One region of the Solibacillus daqui genome, then DNA from elsewhere that is predicted to be linked to it. Evidence: riboswitches for the same ligand, from Rfam matches in the RefSeq annotation. Region 1 holds a riboswitch; the other holds the start of a gene.
The links. A riboswitch is a leader RNA that binds a small molecule or an ion and turns the genes downstream of it on or off. The one in region 1 is predicted to bind thiamine pyrophosphate.
Positions count from the first base shown of each region.

Region 2: it holds a riboswitch for thiamine pyrophosphate, as region 1 does, so the genes downstream of both, tenA (thiaminase II) here and thiT (energy-coupled thiamine transporter ThiT) in region 1, are expected to answer to the same signal.

Region 1 is NZ_CP114887.1:3,477,039-3,487,855, reverse strand. It holds gene O7776_RS17180 (DEAD/DEAH box helicase) at 1-640, shown strand, start outside; gene O7776_RS17175 (aminopeptidase) at 644-1,873, shown strand; gene O7776_RS17170 (SGNH/GDSL hydrolase family protein) at 1,971-2,822, shown strand; gene O7776_RS17165 (exonuclease SbcCD subunit D) at 2,936-4,096, shown strand; gene O7776_RS17160 (AAA family ATPase) at 4,101-7,154, shown strand; gene O7776_RS17155 (hypothetical protein) at 7,381-7,509, opposite strand; gene O7776_RS17150 (magnetosome magnetite crystal formation protein family) at 7,578-7,904, opposite strand; TPP riboswitch at 8,022-8,131, shown strand; gene thiT (energy-coupled thiamine transporter ThiT) at 8,234-8,794, shown strand; gene map (type I methionyl aminopeptidase) at 9,380-10,132, shown strand; gene O7776_RS17135 (polyphosphate kinase 2 family protein) at 10,306-10,817, shown strand, end outside.
Region 2 is NZ_CP114887.1:49,890-60,706, forward strand. It holds gene O7776_RS00210 (aminotransferase class I/II-fold pyridoxal phosphate-dependent enzyme) at 1-1,212, shown strand, start outside; gene tmk (dTMP kinase) at 1,233-1,859, shown strand; gene O7776_RS00220 (cyclic di-AMP receptor DarA) at 1,929-2,258, shown strand; gene O7776_RS00225 (YaaR family protein) at 2,279-2,716, shown strand; gene holB (DNA polymerase III subunit delta') at 2,837-3,841, shown strand; gene O7776_RS00235 (PSP1 domain-containing protein) at 3,834-4,649, shown strand; gene yabA (DNA replication initiation control protein YabA) at 4,674-5,033, shown strand; gene O7776_RS00245 (tRNA1(Val) (adenine(37)-N6)-methyltransferase) at 5,239-5,988, shown strand; gene O7776_RS00250 (GIY-YIG nuclease family protein) at 5,972-6,250, shown strand; gene rsmI (16S rRNA (cytidine(1402)-2'-O)-methyltransferase) at 6,231-7,106, shown strand; TPP riboswitch at 7,214-7,301, shown strand; TPP riboswitch at 7,409-7,496, shown strand; gene tenA (thiaminase II) at 7,592-8,278, shown strand; gene O7776_RS00265 (ABC transporter ATP-binding protein) at 8,303-9,040, shown strand; gene O7776_RS00270 (ABC transporter permease) at 9,027-9,797, shown strand; gene O7776_RS00275 (ABC transporter substrate-binding protein) at 9,812-10,816, shown strand.

The DNA.
Region 1 (10,817 bases):
AATCAATCCAGAAGACATGGTGAAATTCGGCAAGGTCGTGCATTCTTTTGTTAAGGTGGAAGAGCGAGACAAAACAGATATGCTACGCCGCTTAGCGAATATTGAAGGCGTGCGGGGGTTAGCGTTCGTCAACAATATCGACCAAGTATTAATGAAACAAAGCAAGCTTGAATATAGGGATGCTCCAATTGTAGCGCTGCATTCAGATATGAAAAAAGAAGAGCGTAAAAAAGCACTAGATGCATTCCGTAATGGCGAGGCACGAATTTTAATCGCAACGGATATTGCGGCTCGTGGCTTAGATATTTCTGGTTTAACACATGTTGTTCATGTCGATGTTCCACGCACGATTGAACAATATACACACCGCTCTGGTCGTACGGGTCGTGCGGGTGCGGATGGTGAAGTATTAACATTACTTTCTTATAAAGATGAAAAAACGTATAAAAAATGGTTGCGCGAATTATCATTAAAAGGCGTGCAAAAAGTATGGAACCGTGGTGAATTCATTGAAGGCAATGCGAAAACGGTAACGGCTTCAAAAGCATCATCAGCTCCAGCGACAAAAGCAGAAAAAAAACCGTATCAATCAAAAACAGGTAAAAAAGGTATGAAATTCAGTAAGAAGAAGGAGAAATAACAGATGACATTTGAAGAAAAATTAGAGCAATTTGCAGAGTTAGCCGTAAAAATTGGCGTTAATGTTCAAAAGGGTCAATATTTATTAATCAACACTTCTACTGATACGTTAGATTTCACACGTATCGTTGTAAAGAAAGCTTATGAGGCAGGCGCTGGGCGTGTGCATGTCAACTTAACAGATTCATGCTTCGAGCGTGCCTATTATGAAAATGTTACAGTTGAAGAAACTGCAAATTTCCCGAAATGGACTGTTGCACAGCGTGAAGAATTAATTGAGCGTAAAGGTGCATTACTGTGGATCGACGCGGAAAATCCGGATTTATTAGCAGGGATTGATGTTGAAAAAATCGGTGCACAACAAAAAGCGGCGGGTACAGCATTAGTAAACTATCGTAAAGCAGTTATGAACGACGATATTGCATGGTCAATCATCGCTGTACCATCACCCAAATGGGCAGCTAAAGTATTCCCAGAGTTACCTGAAAACGAGCAGGTAGACGCTTTATGGGAAGCAATTTTCAAAACAGTTCGTATCGGAGAAGGTAATGCCGTAGAAAACTGGGAAGGTCATATCACGAATCTACATGCGCGTGCAGATCAGTTAAATGCGAAGAAATATGCAAAACTACACTACACTGCTCCAGGCACAGATTTAACTATTGAATTACCTGAAAAGCATTTATGGAAAAGTGGTAGTAGCAAAACACCTGCTAATACAACATTTATTGCCAATATGCCGACTGAAGAGGTATTTACATTACCGGCGAAATTTGGCGTGAATGGCTATGTTTCTAATACAAAACCACTTGTTTATAAAGGGAATATTATTGACGATTTTAAGCTCACATTTGAAAAAGGGAAAATTGTTGGTGCAGAAGCTAAGGTTGGTCAAGATTTACTGCAACAATTAATCGATTCAGATGAAGGCTCTCGATATTTAGGTGAGGTAGCATTAGTGCCACACGAATCACCTATTTCAGCGTCGAATATTTTATATTACAATACCTTATTCGATGAAAACGCCTCGAACCACTTAGCGATTGGTGAAGCTTACCCAACTTGCTATGAGGGTGGTAAGGAGCTAGAAAAAGGACAATTAGAGACATTAGGTATTAACACGTCAATTACGCATGAAGATTTCATGATTGGTAGTGCGGAAATGAATATCGACGGAATTTTAGCAGATGGCAGAGTCGAACCAATCTTCCGTAAAGGAAATTGGGCATTTTAATTCTAATGGTTTCTATGTGAAACCGATTGAAAATAATAACGCTTAAGACGGAATGTATGCAGAAATGTAAATGATTTTTTATGGGTGAGGTGAAGTGATGCGCAAGTGTTTGTTCGCGCTACTAATTTGTTTATTGTTACCGGCACAAGCTATGGCAAATGAACGTGAAGTATATATCGCGCTTGGCGATTCTTTAGCAGCAGGGCAAACACCGTATTCACAAATCGATGCGGGTTACACGGATTTTATTGCATTACAACTTCAAAAGAAAGGGAAGCTAGCTCATTTTACAAAAGAGCTTACTTTCCCTGGATATCGTGTAAGTGATGTAATTGATACTGTTAAGTCTGAGCAAGCCGCGTTGTTACTTCAAGATGCCACGGTCATTACCATTTCTGCAGGTGCTAATGATTTATTACCGTTAATCGCGCATAATCCGAATCAAGGGACATTGAATTTTTCACAACTCAATGCAAACTTGGCGTTAAATAATGTGCGTGAAGAAATAGCTCAATTGCTGCTGCTTGTACGTGAACTTGCGCCAAAAGCAGATGTATATGTAGTAGGTTACTATTTCCCATATGTCAGTGTTCATCAAGAGCAAGTAGGGGGAGCAGCCGCAGCGCTAAAATTATTGAATGATATTTTGGCGCAAGAGGCAAAGCGAGCAAGCATGATCTTTGTTGATGTATATGATAGCTTCGAAGAAAATCGAGGGAATTATTTAACGAATAATAATGATGTACATCCCAATCAACTCGGTTATTTAATAATGGCGAATGCGATACTGCGAAGATATAGCGGAGATGATTCGTTACAATTGCAGGCTAGCGAATTACCAGCACCTAACCCAAAAAGCTTTGAACAAATGCTACGGCTACGTGAACAATTTCAAAGTAAGACGGTAGCCATTCATAATGTCAAAGCACCATTAGCAATATATGTTTAACAATTATATAAACAAAACACCACAATATACGAACGAGTATTCGTATATTGTGGTGTTTTTGATGGCACTCATGTACACTAAAAATAAGATCTTTTGACTAGGAGGCGTCACTCATGAAAATCTTTCATACAGCAGATTGGCATTTAGGAAAACTTGTACAAGGTGTAGCGATGACAGAAGATCAGGCGTACATTCTACAACAATTTATTGAGGAAATTAAAATTGAAAAACCCGATGTTGTGATGATTGCTGGTGATTTATATGATCGCTCTGTTCCGCCAACAGAGGCAATTCAACTGTTAAATAAAATATTTAAGCAAATATTAATCGACGAAAAAACGCCTATTGTTGCGATTGCAGGAAATCATGATAGCGCAACACGTTTAAATTTTGGTAGTGATTTAATGAAGGCAAGTGGCTTGCATTTAGTTGGTCATTTAGAAAATGACATAGAGCCAGTTATCCTGCAGGATGAATTTGGCGAGGTGCATTTTTATTTAGTACCATTTGCAGAACCTTCCACAGTGCGCATTCTTTTTGACGATGATTCGATTACAACGCATGAAGCGGCAATGGCTAAAATTATTGATCACATTAAAGGGAAGCTTGATTCGACGAAGCGCAATATTATTATGGGACATGCCTTTATTACGAAGGACGGTATGCCGGAACTAAACACAAGTGATTCCGAGCGCAAATTAACGATTGGTGGTACAGAATGCATCAATGCAGCGCTATTTGAGCCGTTTTGCTATACAGCGCTTGGTCATTTGCACCAAGCCCATTTTGTTGCGAATGAAACGATCCAATATTCAGGTTCCCCACTTAAATATTCGGAATCGGAAGTGACGCATAAAAAAGGCTTTTTAATGCTTGATTTAGCTCAGGACGGCACAGTTACGATAGAGAAAAAGCTGCTCGTACCGAAACGTGAAATGCGCATTGTAAAGGGTTTATTAGACGATATTTTACAACATACGAAAAGTGACGATTATGTATTTGTGAAGCTAGAAGATGAAGGCTATGTTAAAGGGGCAGCGGGACTTGTGCGTACTGTGTACCCAAATGCACTGCACATCGAGCGCGTAGCCGTTTTTGCACAAATGGAGCAGCAATCAGCGACGATGAATCGTGTACAAATGGACGATTCAGAGCTATTTGAATTATTTTATAGTGAAATGACAGGTAAAGAACTTACAGCGGATATCAAATCTATTTATACAAATGTACTCCAACAATTACTTGATAACGAACGCGAAAAGCAGGAGGTGTAAATAAATGAAACCATTAAAATTATCTATGACGGCATTTGGTCCGTATAAAGACAAGGAAGTAATTGATTTTACACAGTTGCATGAACATGGTATTTTCGTCGTTTCGGGTTCAACAGGTGCAGGAAAAACGACGATTTTTGATGCGATTACATTTGCCTTATATGATGCAGGGAGCGGTGAAGACCGCGATAAATCCTTATTTTTAAGAAGTGATTTTGCTGATATCACAGTGGATACAGAGGTAGAACTTGAATTTGAGGTACGCGGACGTATATACCGTATTTGGCGAAAGTTTGGTCATGACGGAGACCGTGCAAAGCGTGAGTTTTATGATATTACAGGCGGTCAGATAATACCTGCTGTTGAAAAATTCCAAGTAAAGCTCGTACAAGCAAAGGTTGAGGAATTGATTGGTTTAACGCAATCACAATTTAACCAAATTGTGATGCTACCACAAGGTGAATTCCAAAAGCTCTTAACATCAGAGTCTAAGCATAAGGAAGAGATTTTCCGTAAAATTTTCAAAACCGAGCGCTTTACAAAAATGGTAGAGCTACTGCGTGATAAAAAGAAACAAGCAGATAAATTGTACGAGCATGCACAAATGCAGCAGGACCATACCATTCAAGAAATAAAATCGCGTTTACCAGAACGTGAATCGGCATTATTTGTCGCAATTAACTATGATGCGATTAATATGTATCAAATAAAACAGGGGCTTATAGAAGAACAAGGCTTTTATGAGCAACAATCAACCGAGCTTTCACAACAATATGAACAAGTAAAAGGACTTGCAACAAAGTTAAATATACAGTTTAGTGAGCAAAAGCTTATTAATGAACGTATTGAACGCTTTATGCAACGTCAAACCGAGCTTTCACGTTTACAGCAACAACAAAATGAAATGGCAGCGCAGGAAGAACGATTACTGCTTGCACAAAAAGCTCATCAAATTGAGCCACTGGAGCGCGAATTAACCAAGCTAAAATCACAGCTTCAGTCAGCAACGACGGCAGTAGAAAAGGCTAAATTAGAATCCGAACAAGCCAAGCAGCAACTTATTACGGCAACACTAGCCTATGAAAACGTGCAGAAGGATGAAGCATTATTAGAAACGTATACAAAAAATATTTCGCAGCTTGAACAAATAATTCCTATTTATGAAACAATTGATATTCAGCGCAATCATGTCGATCAGCTAAAGGCTCAGCAGCTTAAAGCACAAACCTTATATGATAATTTACAGGGGGAATTGGTTGAATTAAAGCTACAGCAACAAAACCAACAAAATGTTGTAACAGTGCTTGAACAGGCTGTAGCACAGTATGAACAAACATTTGAAGCTCATGCCACAGCAACACGCAATGTTGAGCTTGTAAAAGAGACAGCAAAACTGCAAATGAACATAGAGCTATTAAAGGCTGATGCGTTGTCTAAGGAGCAACAAGCAACAAAAGCTGAGCAAGCCTTACATGCGGTAGAGCAACAAATTCGTAGCAATCAGGCCGCCTTTTTAGCTGCCTCATTGCACAATGGGGATGCTTGCCCGGTATGTGGTAGTACAGAACATCCAGCTATTCATAATAGTGAAATGCTTCAAGTGGATGACACGCAAATAGAGCAATTGCGACAACAATCAGATGCAGCTCGCCAAAGCTATTATCAAGTACAATCAAAACTTGAAATTGAGCAACAAACAAATACTGAAAAGCATAACCAAATACAACGCCAGCAATTACAGCTAGAGGCATTAGCACAGTATGAGGAACAGCTACAAACATTAGCTTCACATCTAGCAGATTTGCGAGTAAAGCAACAGCAATTAACAACTGAACGCACACAGCTAGAACAATTCAACGAAAAGCGTGAAGTAATTCAAGGGCGTCTTGAAAAAGGACAGGCATACGTTCAAGAAATTCAGACGCAGCTAGCACAGGAAAAGGGCAAACTTGAGCAAAGTGAGCTATCATTGTTACCACAATTTACTACAGTTGCTGAAGTTCAAATTGCTTTATCCAATCAACTTCAGCAGCATCAATCATTAAAGAACGAGTTAAAGCGAGCTTTCGATGCATTGCAACAGGCACAATTACAGCAAAATTCAAGTGAGGTCAATCAGCTACATGAGGTGAATCATTTATCGGATAAGCAGCATGAGCATGAATTAGCACATATTGCATTTGCAACGTCATTGCAAAACGAACACTTCTCATTAGAAAGCTATCAACAAGCATTATTAGCAGAGCAAGCACAGCATGAAATTCGTCAGATGCTTGAAGCGTACAAGCAACAGCTGCATACATTAACGGCGCAAATTACTGAAGACCAGGAGCAGCTTGAAGGAAAGCAGCTTGCGGATTTAACTGAGCTTCAACAACACCTAACAACATTAAATAACGAACAAGATGAGCGTTATGCAGCGATGAAGCAAACGGAATCCTATGGAACACAATGCCTAACAACATTACAGAAGCTTGAACAATCTGCAGACCAGATTGAAAGCTATAAAGTAAAATTACAGCAAATGGAGCATGTATATGATCTTGTGCGTGGTCAAAATGATGCGAAAATCAGCTTTGAACGCTTTGCACAAATTGGCTATTTAGAAAAGGTAACGCATGCCGCAAATGAACGCTTACGGATTTTATCAAATGGTCAATATTTCCTGAAATCTACTGGGCGTAAAGAGGGTAATGCGCAAAGTGGTTTAAGTATTGATGTTTATGATAGCAATACAGGGCAAACACGTGATGTTAAAACGTTGTCTGGTGGCGAAAAATTCAATGCTTCATTATCCTTGGCACTTGGGATGGCGGATGTTATTCAAAGTGTACAAGGAAGTGTGCATATAGATACGATGTTTATCGATGAAGGTTTTGGTACGCTCGATGAGGAGGCGTTACGCCGTGCGATTGATATTTTAATTGACCTTCAGCAAACAGGACGACTTATCGGTATTATTTCGCATGTCGCCGAATTAAAAGCAGCAATGCCAGCGATTTTACAAGTGAAAAAGTTAAAAGAAGGTCATAGTACAACTGAAATTATTGTGAAGTAAAAGAAACGAAGGGCTTGTCCGGAAAGTAATTTCTGGACAAGCCCTTTGCACTAAGGATGGAGACTAGCAAAAAGCTAGTCGTGAATGCGTTGTCACAGGACCTGATGTTTTTAGCATTCGTTCTTTACTTGCGAACACCGAGAAAAACAACCTACAGCGGATAATTAACACATGAGTGGAGCACTGTCCAAAAAGTTAACACTTTTAGGACAGTTCTTTAGTTTCTTTATTTTTTAGGAGTCCGTGGAATGTTTGGTTGTTTTGGTGTTGAACGATTATCGAGAACTTTTTTTATAATTGGGTAAACGATCGGTCCGTATTTGATGGCTGTTTTAATAACTTTATTTAACTTCATGAATGACACTCCTTAATGAAACGGAAATTGTATTAAAAATATACCCAATAATTGGGCCATATTAAACATTAGCGTAATACTTTAATGGCTTGCACAAGATTCCAAATCGCAATCGCAAATGAAATGACTGCCAAAATGATGAAACCAATAAAAATCCAACCTTCAAATAAGTTACCCGGTCCGTAAAAATTACTATCTGTAACTACAAATACAATAAATGAAATAAAGTAAATAATACCTAAAACAATCGGAAATAGCTGTGAAATAAAAGCCCGTTTGTTATGATGTTTGACAAAATCATCCTTTGTCACGAAAAAAACGATAAGTGGTAAAATAAACGGCGCAAAATAGAAGCTTAAATAGCCAAGTGCACTTAATCCCTTTGATTGATTCATAAAAATCCACTCCTTTTAATTCATCATACGGATAAGGTGAAAAATAGTTTCAAAGAAAGAGGTTGAAAATTGTCACATTATTGGCTACAATGATTGTGTTCAAACAATAGTATCGAGATGTACCACAAGGGGGGCCGATTAAGTCGGCTGAGATTGCGCACGGATATTGCGCTGACTCTTTGAACCTGTAAGTTAGCACTTGCGTAGGGATGTGGATAGAAACCGACTGTTCAAGCAATGGTTAGGATTTTATCCTAATTATTGCTTTTTTTTGCTTTTCTATTCCTTCTTTAACTTCTGTTACATCGGAAAAAGAAAGGGGCTTTGTTATGGACAAAAAGAAATTATTAATGCTGGTTGAAATTGCCATATTTGCAGGTATCGGAATTGTGTTAGATCAATTTTCATTTAAACTGTGGGCACAAGGTGGTTCGATTAGCTTTGTGATGTTACCAATTATGCTGATGGCGATTCGTTGGGGATTAACTGCTGGGCTTGCGACAGGTCTTATTATTGGCGTATTACAAATAATGTTTGGCGGGTATATTGTACATTGGTTCCAGGCAATTTTAGATTATGGTCTTGCCTTTACAGTAGTAGGATTGGTCGCAGTGATCCGTAAACCATTATTACAGGCAGCAAAAAGCGTAGATAAAAAGAAAATGACAATTTATATTGTACTTGGTGCACTATTAGGAGGAACATTACGTTTTATTTCGCATTTACTTGCGGGTGTGGTGTTCTTTAAAGAATATGCTGGTGATGATAATGTTTGGATTTATTCAATTATTTATAATGGTTCATACATGCTACCGGCAACAATTTTGACTGCGGTAATTGCTGTGTTGTTATTTACAACAGCACCAAGGTTATTACAAACATTTAAATAAGTAAAAAAAGGTGTAGTTCAAATAGCGAACTACACCTTTTTTCATTCAATACTTTATTATTGGGTTTATCGCCTTACATTTTCATATCTGAAATATAATTTTGTACCGTGCATCGTTGTATGATTTGACGAGCTATTCAAGCAGACAAAAAAATGCAATTACAGCCATAAAACCAACTACGCCGTAAAGTCATATATTATTAAGAAAACTTTCACGATTGAACCATATGAACTTTTGATGGAAATCGGATGCTGATAACGTCTTGATAAACGTTGCAAGAATGGCATGAATGAGTATGATTAATATGCTAACAAGCGATAAAAAAATTCATCGGTTTTCGATAGCTCTAATGATGTGTGCGAGGGCATAAATTGCTAAAAAAATGATCACGAAAAAGGGGCATAGATCTGTTATTAAATAAATATAAATCGGTTGCATGGCATCCACCTTAATCATGTATTATCTCCTTTTATATTCCTTAGATTATCCTGCGTAAACAGTTGTTTTATTGAAGCGTTTATTCGTATAATGAATTTTAAGTATGTTATAGTTAGGGGTAGAGTTTTAAGAGGAAGGAAGTTACACATGATTGTTACAACTCAAGAAGAAATTCAAGCGTTTAAAAAAATCGGACGCATTTGTGCAGAGATTCGTGAAGCGATGAAAGCTGCGACAGTACCAGGTGTTACAACAAAAGAGTTAGATGAAATTGCAGGTCGTATGTTTGCAGAGGCGGGGGCTATTTCAGGTCCAAAAGGCGAATATGATTTCCCTGGATATACATGTATTTCAGTAAACCACGAAGTTGCACACGGGATTCCAGGTAGCAAAGTGATCCAAGAAGGTGATATCGTAAACATCGACGTATCAGGCTCTTTAGATGGTTACTTTGCAGATACAGGGATTTCTTTTGTAGTAGGTGAAGGGTATGAAGAAAAAGAAAGACTTTGTGCAGTAGCTAAAGCTGCTTTTGATCGTGCAATGACAAAAGTAAAAGCAGGTTCAAAGTTAAACCAAATTGGTAAAGCTGTTGAGCGTGAGGCATATGCAAACGGATTAACTGTGATTATGAACTTAACTGGGCATGGTTTAGGGAAATCTTTACACGAAGCACCAAACCACGTATTAAACTATTATGACCCATCTGATAGCCAATTAATGAAAGAAGGTATGGTATTAGCAGTAGAACCGTTCATTTCTGCAAAGGCTGAACATATCGTTGAATCAGGGGACGGCTGGACATTTGTAACGCCGGATAAATCATTAGTAGCTCAAATTGAACACTCAATTATCGTTACTAAAGGTGAGCCAATTATTTTAACTTCTTTGGAAGACTAGTATATAGAAAAACGTGAAGGCTTATTTAACAAGCTTTTCACGTTTTTTTATTTGTAATAGAAAGGGCCGAAGTAGATATCTTTATTGCCACTTTAATTCATTACATTATCGATTACCATTTCTATACACTTTCAAGTAAAATGGAAGTAGCAATATTTAGGAGGGTATAAAAAATGAAGAAATTAAAAGACTTGGATTTATCAATAGAATTAGACAAAAAAATGTATAAAAAGAAAATTAAAATGTTGCAATATGAAATACTAAATGCACAGCAGTTTTTATTTAATAACAAAATCGGATTAATCATTGCATTTGAAGGAATGGATGCAGCAGGGAAAGGCGGCGCCATTAAGCGTTTAACAGAGCGTGTGGACCCACGTGGACTACTTGTAACGCCTATTTCTGCACCACAGCCTCACGAAAAGCGCTATCATTATATGCACCGTTTTTGGAGAAAGCTTCCTCAGCACGGGCAAATCGCGATTTTTGACCGTTCTTGGTATGGACGTGTCTTGGTAGAACGTATCGAAGGCTTTGCTACAGAGGAAGAATGGAAACGTGCTTACGGTGAAATTAATGACTTTGAAAAGCAATTAACTGATGAAGATTACATCATGATCAAATTCTGGATTCATATTGATGAAGATGAGCAATTAAAACGTTTCAATGAACGTGCACATGATCC
Region 2 (10,817 bases), 680 kb from region 1:
GCACAAACGTATGGTGCCAATCGTAGTTTCTTTTTGGTGAATGGTTCAACGGTAGGAAATTTGGCGATGATTTATGCTACGTGTAGACAAGGTGATACGGTGCTTGTTCAACGTAATGCGCATAAATCCATTTTCCATGCGCTGCAGCTTGTAGGTGTGAAGCCTATATATATCGCACCAAAATGGGATGAAACAAGTGGAACGGCAGGTTGTATTGAACTAGAAACGTTAGCAAATGCAATTGAACGTTATCCATATGCTAAGGCAGTGATTTTTACATATCCAACGTATTATGGTTTGACTGCTCACGATTTCAAACAGCAAATTGAAATCTGCCATGCAGCTAAAATCCCAGTGTTAGTTGATGAAGCGCACGGTGCACACTTAACGGTTACAGAAAAACTGCCAACTTCGGCACTAGATTTAGGAGCGGATGTTGTTGTGCAGTCCGCGCATAAAACATTACCTGCTATGACGATGGCCTCTTTTTTACACGTGAAATCACAGTTTGTGAGTGAAGAAAAGATCAATCACTATTTACGTATGCTACAATCAAGTAGTCCGTCGTATTTACTACTAGCGTCATTAGATGATGCACGAAGCTATGTGGCGAATTATACGGAAAGTGATTTTGCCTATTTGATGGATAAGCGTAAGCAATTTATCGAATCATTAACGGCATCAACGCAACTACAAGTAATCGAAGTAGACGATGCGTTGAAACTATTAGTACGTGCACCAGGATATACAGGTTTTGAATTGAAAGATGCACTCGAAAAGATGAATGTCTATGTAGAGTTGGCAGATACAATGCAAGTACTCCTTATTTTACCGTTATTAAAGCATGGGGATAGTTATCCATTTGCTGATTTACGTATTCGTATGAAAGAAGCGTTTATTCAATTGAAGGATCAACCATATAAAGAGCAAGTAGAGCAACGTGCGAATTATGAAATGGCGGCCATTACTAGCCCAGGTTACACATTTGAGGAAATTGAACAGGCCCAAAAAGAATGGATACCCTATATGCGTGCGATTGGACGTACTGCAGCATCGACGATTATCCCGTACCCACCAGGTATTCCACTATTTGTACCAGGTGAGAAAATTACCGTTGCAAAATTAAGTCAGTTAGAAGAATTATTAGCCATAGGCGCAACATTTCAAGGTGAGCATCGATTACTAGAGAAATTGATATATGTCATAAAATAAGTGCTAGGAGAATACTATATATGCAAAGAAGTTTATTTATTACATTTGAAGGCGGCGAGGGAGCTGGTAAAACAAGTGTATTACAGGCGATTGGTGAACGATTAAACAACCGCACAGATATTTTATTTACACGTGAACCAGGTGGTATTGAAATCGCCGAAAAAATTCGTTCGATTATTTTAGATCCAGCACATACAGCAATGCATGAACGTACAGAGGCGTTACTTTATGCAGCAGCGCGTTCGCAGCACTTTTATCAGAAGGTAATTCCAGCGTTAGAAAGTGGTCAACATGTATTATGTGACCGTTTTATAGATTCGTCATTAGCGTATCAAGGCTATGCGCGAGGAATTGGTGTTGATGATGTATTGGCGATTAATGAATTTGCAATTGGCAAGCGTATGCCAGATGTGACGATTTTCTTTGATATCAAACCGGAAAAAGGTTTGGCACGTATTCAAGCGACACGTGCCGATGAAATTAACCGATTAGATGCAGAGGGATTAGCATTCCACCATAAAGTATATGAAGGATATGAATATGTCATGGAGCGTTATCCGGAGCGTTTTAAAGTTGTCAATGCCGATCAGGCACTAGAGCAAGTAATTGAGGATGTGTGGATGATTTTAAATCCAATATTAGGGTAAAAGTAAATGAAGTGTAGCTTTTATTTATGATATAATAAAGGCACCAATTCAATGAAGGGGTGAGTGCGGATGAAATTAGTAGTAGCTGTGGTGCAAGATCAAGATAGTAATCGTTTATCAAATGCATTAACAAAAAACAACTATCGTGCGACGAAATTAGCGAGTACAGGTGGTTTTTTACGATCTGGAAATACGACATTTTTAATTGGTACGGATGATTCTCTTATCCCAAGATTATTAGATATTATTCGTGAAAACTGTCGATCACGTGAGCAAATGGTTGCTCCTGTGTCGCCAATGGGAGGAAACGCCGATTCCTATATTCCGTACCCTGTGGAAGTTGAAGTTGGAGGAGCAATTGTCTTTGTTTTACCAATCGAACAATTCCACCATTTCTAGTTTGTGGAGGCGAGCGGTAAATGAAAATTAATCAAGATCTTCGTATGAATTTAAACTCGAATCAAAACGTACGTCAAAATAACCAAGCAAATAATCGCTTCGGTGAAATGGTCGTGAAACAAGGTTCGAAAATGCAAACGGAGCAACTAACGAGACTAATAGGTGATATTTCAGCGGCTGGTGATCGTGTCGCCCGCTCGCGCAATTTACGCGAATTAGCGCGCTTTAAAATGCTTGTGAAACGCTTTTTACAAGAGGCAGTTGATTATGGTCTAGAAATGAAGCAATCGCATACATGGAATCGTTTCGGTGAAGGACGTCGCTTAAAAATTGTCGAAACAATTGATGAGCATTTAGTCGAACTAGCTGAAGATATTTTAAATGAAGAAAAAGAGTCTATTGAGTTATTAGCCAAAATTGGCGAAATTAAAGGACTTTTAATTAATCTTTATATGTAAAATGCGCCCGTGTCTTTGTTGTGCACTAGACACGGGCTTTTTTATAACAGATAGTATAGATTTGAATTGTACATAACACTTTTCAAATAAACTTTAGCAACAAACGAAAAGGTGAAGGAAATGACACGAAAAATAGAACAGCTAACGAAGCTACAGCCTGTTGTAATGAAGCAGCTACAAACGATTGTCGAAAAAAATCGGTTAGCGCATGCATACATTTTTGAAGGCGAAAAGGGCACGGGTAAACGCGATGTTGTCTCGTTTTTTATGAAACTTCTCCTTTGTGGAAATTTGTCAAAAAATGTTCCATGTGAAACATGTCGAAATTGTCGAAGAATCGATTCAGGCAATCATCCAAACATTAAGCAAATTGAGCCGGATGGACAATTTATTAAAATTGACCAAGTGCGCGATTTAATTGCTGAGATGAAGATGACTGGTGTCGAAGAAGGTAAGAAAATTTATGTGTTACATCATGCCGATAAATTAAATGTTGCCTCAGCGAATATGCTTTTAAAGTTTTTAGAAGAGCCAGATGGACAAGTTGTTGCAATTCTATTAACCGAGCAAATTCAAGCGATTATCCCGACAATTCGTTCGCGTTGTCAGCATATAAAATTTGCTAAGGCACCGAGAGAAGCATTGATTGAAAGCCTAGAAAATCTAGGTGTTACAGCTTCGATGGCAGCGACATTAAGCATGGTAACTAATGATATAGATATTGCATTTGAGCTCTCAAAAGATGAGCAATTTTTACTTGCACGAAAAACAGTGTTAAAATTAGTAGAGATCGTTCATCAAAATGTTCATGAAGCATTATTATTTGTACATGACGAATGGTTGCCTCTATTTAAAGAAAAGGAGGCAATGGAACAGGCACTCGATTTGTTATTGTTTGCATATCGTGATATGGTAGCGATTAAAGCAAATCGAAATTCGACGTGCACATATCCTGATATGTATCAACGCTTTAATGACATCACATTGACATTAACGTATGATAAACTATCACGCCAAATGCAGTCTGTATTACAAGCGCGTGCGAATTTAAATCGTAATATGAATCGTACGTTATTGGTGGAACAGCTAATGCTGAATCTTCAGGAGGGGTACACATTTGTATAATGTAGTCGGAGTTCGCTTTAAAAAAGCGGGTAAAATATATTATTTTGATCCAGCAGCTTATATTTTAGAGGTTGGAGAATATGTCATCGTAGAAACTGCACGCGGTATTGAATATGGAAAAGTAGTCGTGCCAATGCGTCAAGTCGGAGAAAATGACGTTGTTTTACCATTAAAGCAAGTTGTTCGTCCTGCCGATGAGCGCGATCGTTTCCAAGTAGAAGAAAACGCAATTGAGTCCAATCGGGCGTTTGAATTAGCGAGTACTAAAATTATTGAGCACTCGTTGGAAATGAAGCTTGTTGACGTAGAATATACATTTGATCGTAATAAAATTATTTTTTACTTTACAGCAGAAGGACGTGTCGATTTTCGGGAGCTTGTAAAAGATTTAGCGAGTGTTTTCCGTACACGTATCGAACTGCGTCAAATTGGTGTCCGAGATGAAGCGAAGTTACTAGGTGGAATTGGCCCATGTGGAAGGATGCTTTGCTGTTCGACATTTCTAGGTGATTTCGATCCAGTGTCGATTAAAATGGCAAAAGATCAAAACCTATCACTGAATCCAACGAAAATTTCAGGCTTATGCGGTCGTTTAATGTGCTGCTTAAAATATGAAAATGATGATTATGAAATTGCCAAAGAAGGAATGCCAGATGTTGGTGAAATGACAATGACTCCAGAAGGTGAAGGAAAAGTTGTCGGCTTAAATGTATTAGAACGATTAATTCAAGTATATTTAACGAAGCACGAGCGTATGGTTGAATATACCCTTGATGAGTTATTGCAAGGTGAGAAAAATCTTATTTAGATAGAAATTAATGGGGTGGCTTGCGTGAAGGACCGTAATTTTTTAGATACTGTTATGGAGTTCGAACAACAGCTTGAATCAATGCAGCAACAGTTTAACGCGTTAAAGCAATTTGTTGCGCATATGATGGAGGAGCATCAGACGCTTCAAACAGAAAACCTTCACCTACGAACGCGTTTAGAGGAGCTATTAGCCAAAGAAGTAAGTGTAGATCCACAAAAAGCGGAACTAAAAAAGGAACCTGTGGATATTGGAGAAGGCTATGACAATTTAGCAAGGCTTTATAATGAAGGCTTCCATGTATGTCATGTGCATTTTGGTGGCTCACGTAAAGGTGAAGATTGTTTGTTCTGTCTATCGTTTTTAAATAAACAAAATGGTTAACGAAGGAGGTGTCCGAGAAATATTTCTGGGACACCTCTTTTGCGCCGAAGATGGAGGTCAGCACGATGCTGGTTATGAATGCTTTGTCACAGGGCGTGACAAAGCATTCGTTCCTCTTTATTCTGACCACCGCCTTAAGTAGTTAATTGATACATGAGGGATAGCTCTCTTGTTAATAGGAAATCAATTCATGGAGGATATAAAAGTGGAACAATGGTTAAAAGATGATGAACGCTTAGATTATTTACTTGCGGAAAACTTGCGAATTATTCAAAGCCCATCTGTTTTTTCTTTTTCATTAGATGCCGTGTTATTATCGCGTTTCGTGCAAATTCCAAAGAGTAAAGGGCATATTGTCGATCTTTGCTCAGGAAACGGGGTTATTCCGTTATTCTTAAGTGCAAGAACAAAGGCAAAAATTACTGGGGTTGAATTGCAACCACGTTTACATGATATGGCAACACGTAGTATTGCCTACAATAAATTAGAGCACCAAATTGAAATGAAGTTAGGCGATGTTAAGGATGTACCAAAAACGTTAGGAATTGAAAAATACGACGCAGTTACATGTAACCCACCGTACTTCTTAGCGCATGAACTAAGCGAAAAAAATACGAGTGAACATTATGCGATTGCGCGACATGAAATACATTTAACGTTAGAACAAGCGGTAGAAGCATCAAGTCGCTTATTAAAGCAAGGTGGTAAGGTTGCGTTTGTGCATCGTCCAGGCCGTTTATTAGATATTGTAACGGCAATGCGTGCAAATCGATTAGAGCCAAAGCGTATACAATTTGTGTATCCGAAGCGTGGTAAGGAAGCGAATACACTGTTGATTGAAGCAATTAAAGACGGTAAGCCGGATTTAAAAATTTTACCTCCGCTTTATGTATATGAAGACAATAACGAATACACGCCAGAAGTGAGGGCGTTATTATATGGCGACGAAAACTGAGCATTATTTTTATGTGTTGGAGTGTAGTGATGCCTCGCTGTATGCGGGTTATACGAATAATTTGGACAAGCGAATAACAGCGCATAATACTGGCAAGGGTGCAAAGTATACACGCGCACGTGGTCCAGTAAAATGTGTGTATTATGAAACATTCGATACAAAACAGCAAGCAATGTCGGCAGAATATGCCTTTAAACAATTAACACGAGCAAAAAAGTTTGAATATATGAGGAGGGCGAATGATGAAATCGCAGAAGAGTAGTCAGCATGAACAGGGGAGTTGCTTATATTTAGTTGCAACGCCGATTGGCAATTTAGAAGATATGACAATGCGTGCGCTGCGCATTTTAAAAGAAGTGGATATTATTGCAGCAGAAGATACGCGTAATACGAGAAAACTTTGTAACTATTTTGATATTCAAACACCTTTAATTAGTTATCATGAGCACAACTTAGAAGTAGGTGGCGAAAAATTATTAGCATTTTTACGTGAAGGAAAATCAGTAGCACTTGTTAGTGATGCTGGGTTACCGTGTATTTCAGACCCAGGCGCGGATATTGCAGCAAAAGCCATCGCAGAAGACTTTGCTGTTGTGCCAATTCCTGGGGCAAATGCTGCTTTGACAGCACTTATTGCATCAGGCATTACACCGCAGCCATTTTATTTCTTCGGCTTTTTGAATCGCAACAAAAAAGGGCGTCGTGAGCAGCTTGAAAAATTAAGTAAACGAGAAGAAACGCTTTTATTTTATGAAGCACCTCATCGCTTAAAGGATACATTAAAGGATTTACAACTAGTTCTTGGCAATCGACAAATTACATTAGCACGTGAATTAACAAAGAAATTTGAAGAGTTTTTACGGGGTTCAATGGAGGAAGCGATTACTTGGGCTAATGACAATGAAATTCGTGGTGAGTTTTGTGTAGTAGTTGAAGGCAATACATCAGGCGAAGTGGAAGAAGAAGAAAACTATTGGACTGATATGACGTTAGATGAACATGTAAACTATATAATAGAAGAAACTCAAATATCGTCGAAAGAAGCGATAAAGGAAGTAGCAAAATTGCGTGGACTTTCGAAAAGAGATGTGTATAATGAGTATCATCAAGGGCATTAAGAAAAGGTCCGTGGTGGATTATAAGTTGGACAAAAATGTATTGTTCACTTGAAATCACTTGCGTAAATTGTAAGTCATGTTATGATATAGAAGAAAATAAATATTACTAAAAGCACTAGGGGCGCCACTGGCTGAGAAGAACCCTTTGAACCGGATCTAGTTAGGACTAGCGTAGGGAAGTGAGGCATGTTGATAGGACACATGTACATTCCCCCGCTCTCTAAAAAGAGTGGGGTTTTTATTTTTAGTGGGTAAGAAGATTATAAGTTATCCATGGATTTCATAAAGAATTGAATAAGTAGATAAACTGCTAGGGGCGCCATTGGCTGAGAAGAACCCTTTGAACCGGATCTAGTTAGGACTAGCGTAGGGAAGTAGTTTCGAGTGTATGTGTGTACAACTTATGCGACGAAACCATTTCCTATTTTAGGAAGTGGTTTTTATTTTTTTTAAATTACTTGTTATAAAAAAAGGAGGAAACAACAATGAATGTGAAAACAGAAAAATTTACTGATCGACTTTTTAGAAATGTGCAACCTATTTGGGACGCAAATCATAGCCATCCATTTGTGCAAGAACTAGGGAAGGGAACACTTGATAAGGATAAATTTATCCAATACATGAAGCAGGATTATGTGTATTTAATCGATTATGCCAAACTATTTGCCATTGCCTCTGTCAAATCAACGGATCTCGATATGATGGGGAAGTTTGCTGCGATATTAAATGATACACTCCATTTTGAAATGAATTTACATCGTCAATTTGCTGCGGAATTTGGAATTACATCAGAAGAGTTGGAGGCAACCAAACCAACGCCTGCGAATTTAGCATATACGAATTATATGTTAAATGCTGCGCAAAGTGGTAGCCTGGCGGAAGTAGTGGCCTGCCTATTACCCTGTGCGTGGGATTATTGGGAAATTGGAAAGCTGCTAAGAGCACAGTTTGGTCATGATTTAGCAAATAATCCTTATGCCAAGTGGATAGAAACATACGATTCAGAGGAATTTGGCAACGGTGCAAAATGGTTAATTGGTGTAATGAATGAATTAGCAGATGGGAAGCCCGAGCGAGAGCTAGCCCAGTTAGAAAAACATTTCCAAATGACGTCAAAGTATGAATATTTATTCTGGGATATGAACTATTACAATCAGGATTGGCCGATTTAGTTTATTTAAGAAGGTGTTGAAAAAATGGTAGTTAGCTTGCAAAATGTGACCTATGCTTTTGAGAAACATTCCCCTCCTGTAATCTTAAAATTGAATATGGAAATTAAGCAGGGGGAATTCGTATCAATAATTGGCAGAAGCGGTACAGGAAAAAGCACGATTTTTAAACTGATGACGGGACTACTTACACCCGATGAGGGGAGTATTGTTATTGATGATCGTCAAGTAGCCCCTGGTGATGTGGGTTTTATGCCACAAAAGGATTTGCTGCTGCCATGGCGTACAATTTTGGAAAATGTCATGATCGCAGCAGAGATTCAAAAGAACGTATTGCTAACAAAAGAGGAAGCAATTGTCTGGATTGAGCGAGTTGGTTTAAAGGATTATGTACAAGCTTATCCGAAGGAACTATCAGGTGGAATGAGACAGCGCGCAGCTTTTTTAAGAGCACTCTTAACAGGTAAAGATGTGTTATTACTTGATGAACCATTTGGGGCATTGGATGCTTTTACGAAAAAAGAAATGCAGAGTTGGTTATTGTCGATGTGGCAACAATTAAAGAAAACAGTGCTCTTTATTACCCATGATTTAGAGGAAGCGATTTTACTAAGTGATCGCATTTTAATCTTGCATCAAGATAAAAGCGTAGAGGAAATCATCGTGGATTTGCCAAGACCACGTGCCAATGAAATGAGCTATTCAGAAGCTGGTATAGCTCTAAGAAGAAAGCTAGAAAGGAAGATTTCTAGTGAAACAGATTAGAAGTTGGTTTCAACAATACGCTTTATTCCTACTGTTTTTTATAATCGTTCTTGTTGTACTTGAAGTGCTCGTAAGGCAAGGCATTGTGCCGAGCTTTATTATACCAGCACCAACAGGAGTTCTGCAGATGATTATCGATAATTGGCGAGTCCTCATTTTCGTGCATTTAAAGGCAACCACAATCGAGTTTTTCATCGGCTTTTTGATAACCGTCCTATTGGGGGTGTCTCTTGCTATCGGGATGTTTTGCTTTAAACCTATAGAAAAAGTAATGTATCCGGCTGTCATCATTTCGCAAATGATTCCAATCATTGCACTATCTCCTATTTTTGTACTTTGGTTTGGTTATTCTATTTGGAGTAAGGTGGCAGTAACGGTGCTTATCTCATTTTTCCCTGTTGTGGTGAGCACCTATGATGGTTTAAGAGCATGCGATAAAGATTATATCGAACTATTTCGTTCGATGGGTGCTTCCCGCAAGCAAATCTTTCTAAAGCTACATATTCCAATGGCATTACCTTCATTCTTCTCAGGTTTTAAAATGGCTATTGTATTTGCATTAGTAGGGGCAACCATTGGGGAATGGCTAGGTGCAAGTGAAGGGTTAGGTTATTATAGCCGAAGAATGTCTGGGAATTTGAATGCGGAAGGTGTATTCGCTGCAATTACGATATTAACTTTTTTAGGAATCCTACTGTTTGCGTTCGCCACATGGATTGAGAGAATCGTTCTTAGAAAATGGAAATATGAAAATTAGAGGAGAAACAGAAAATGAAAAATTGGAAAATTCCTGTTGTATTTCTATTGCTGGTCATCATGTTGGTCGGCTGTAGTAATGATAAAAGTTCACAAGAAAACGGGCAATCAGAATTAGAGAAAATATCGATTATGCTTGATTGGTATCCGAACGCGGTACACTCTGCGTTTTATGTTGCAAAGGAAAAAGGTTATTTTGAGGAGCAAGGATTAGATGTCGAAATCCAAATGCCTGCAGACACAAATGACCCGTTAAAGCTTGCTGCAACTGGGAAGGTCGATTTGGCAATTAGCTATCAAAGCCAAGTCGTACAATCAAGAGCTGAGGGAATACCGGTTGTATCGGTAGCTGCTTATGTTCGCCATTCACTTGATTCCATTATGATGAAAAAAGAAGCAGGGGTTAATTCACCAAAGGATTTAGAAGGTAAAAGCGTGGGTTATCCATCTACCGTGATAACTGAAGCAGTTATAAAAACGATGGTAGAACATGATGGTGGAGATTTTAGCAAAGTGAAAATGACAGATGTAGGTTGGGATTTAATTCCTGCAGTTGCAACAGATAAAGTAGATGCAATCGGTGGTGGCTATGTAAACCATGAACTGGTGTTACTCAATAAAGAAGGCTACGAGATGGAAGCTTTACGATTAGATGATTATGGTGTACCAGATAATTACGAGCTTGTTATCGTAGCGGGTGAAAAAACATTTAATAAGAAAAAGGCTTCAATTGAAAAGTTTTGGCAGGCTGTTACAAAAGGGCAACAGTTTGTAAAGGAAAATCCAGAAGCAGGATTACAAATTCTATTGGCAAATGAAAATGCAGACTCTTCATTAGATGCTGAAGTTGAAAAAGAAAGCTTAAAAATACTTCTACCATTAATGGAGGACAAAGGAGTGCCGTTTGGCTACCAAGAGGAAGAGAGTTGGCAAAACGTAGCGAATTGGCTATACGAAGCCGGTGTAATTGATACAAAGGTTGAACCGCAACAGTTTGTGCAAAATATCGTTTCAAAATAAC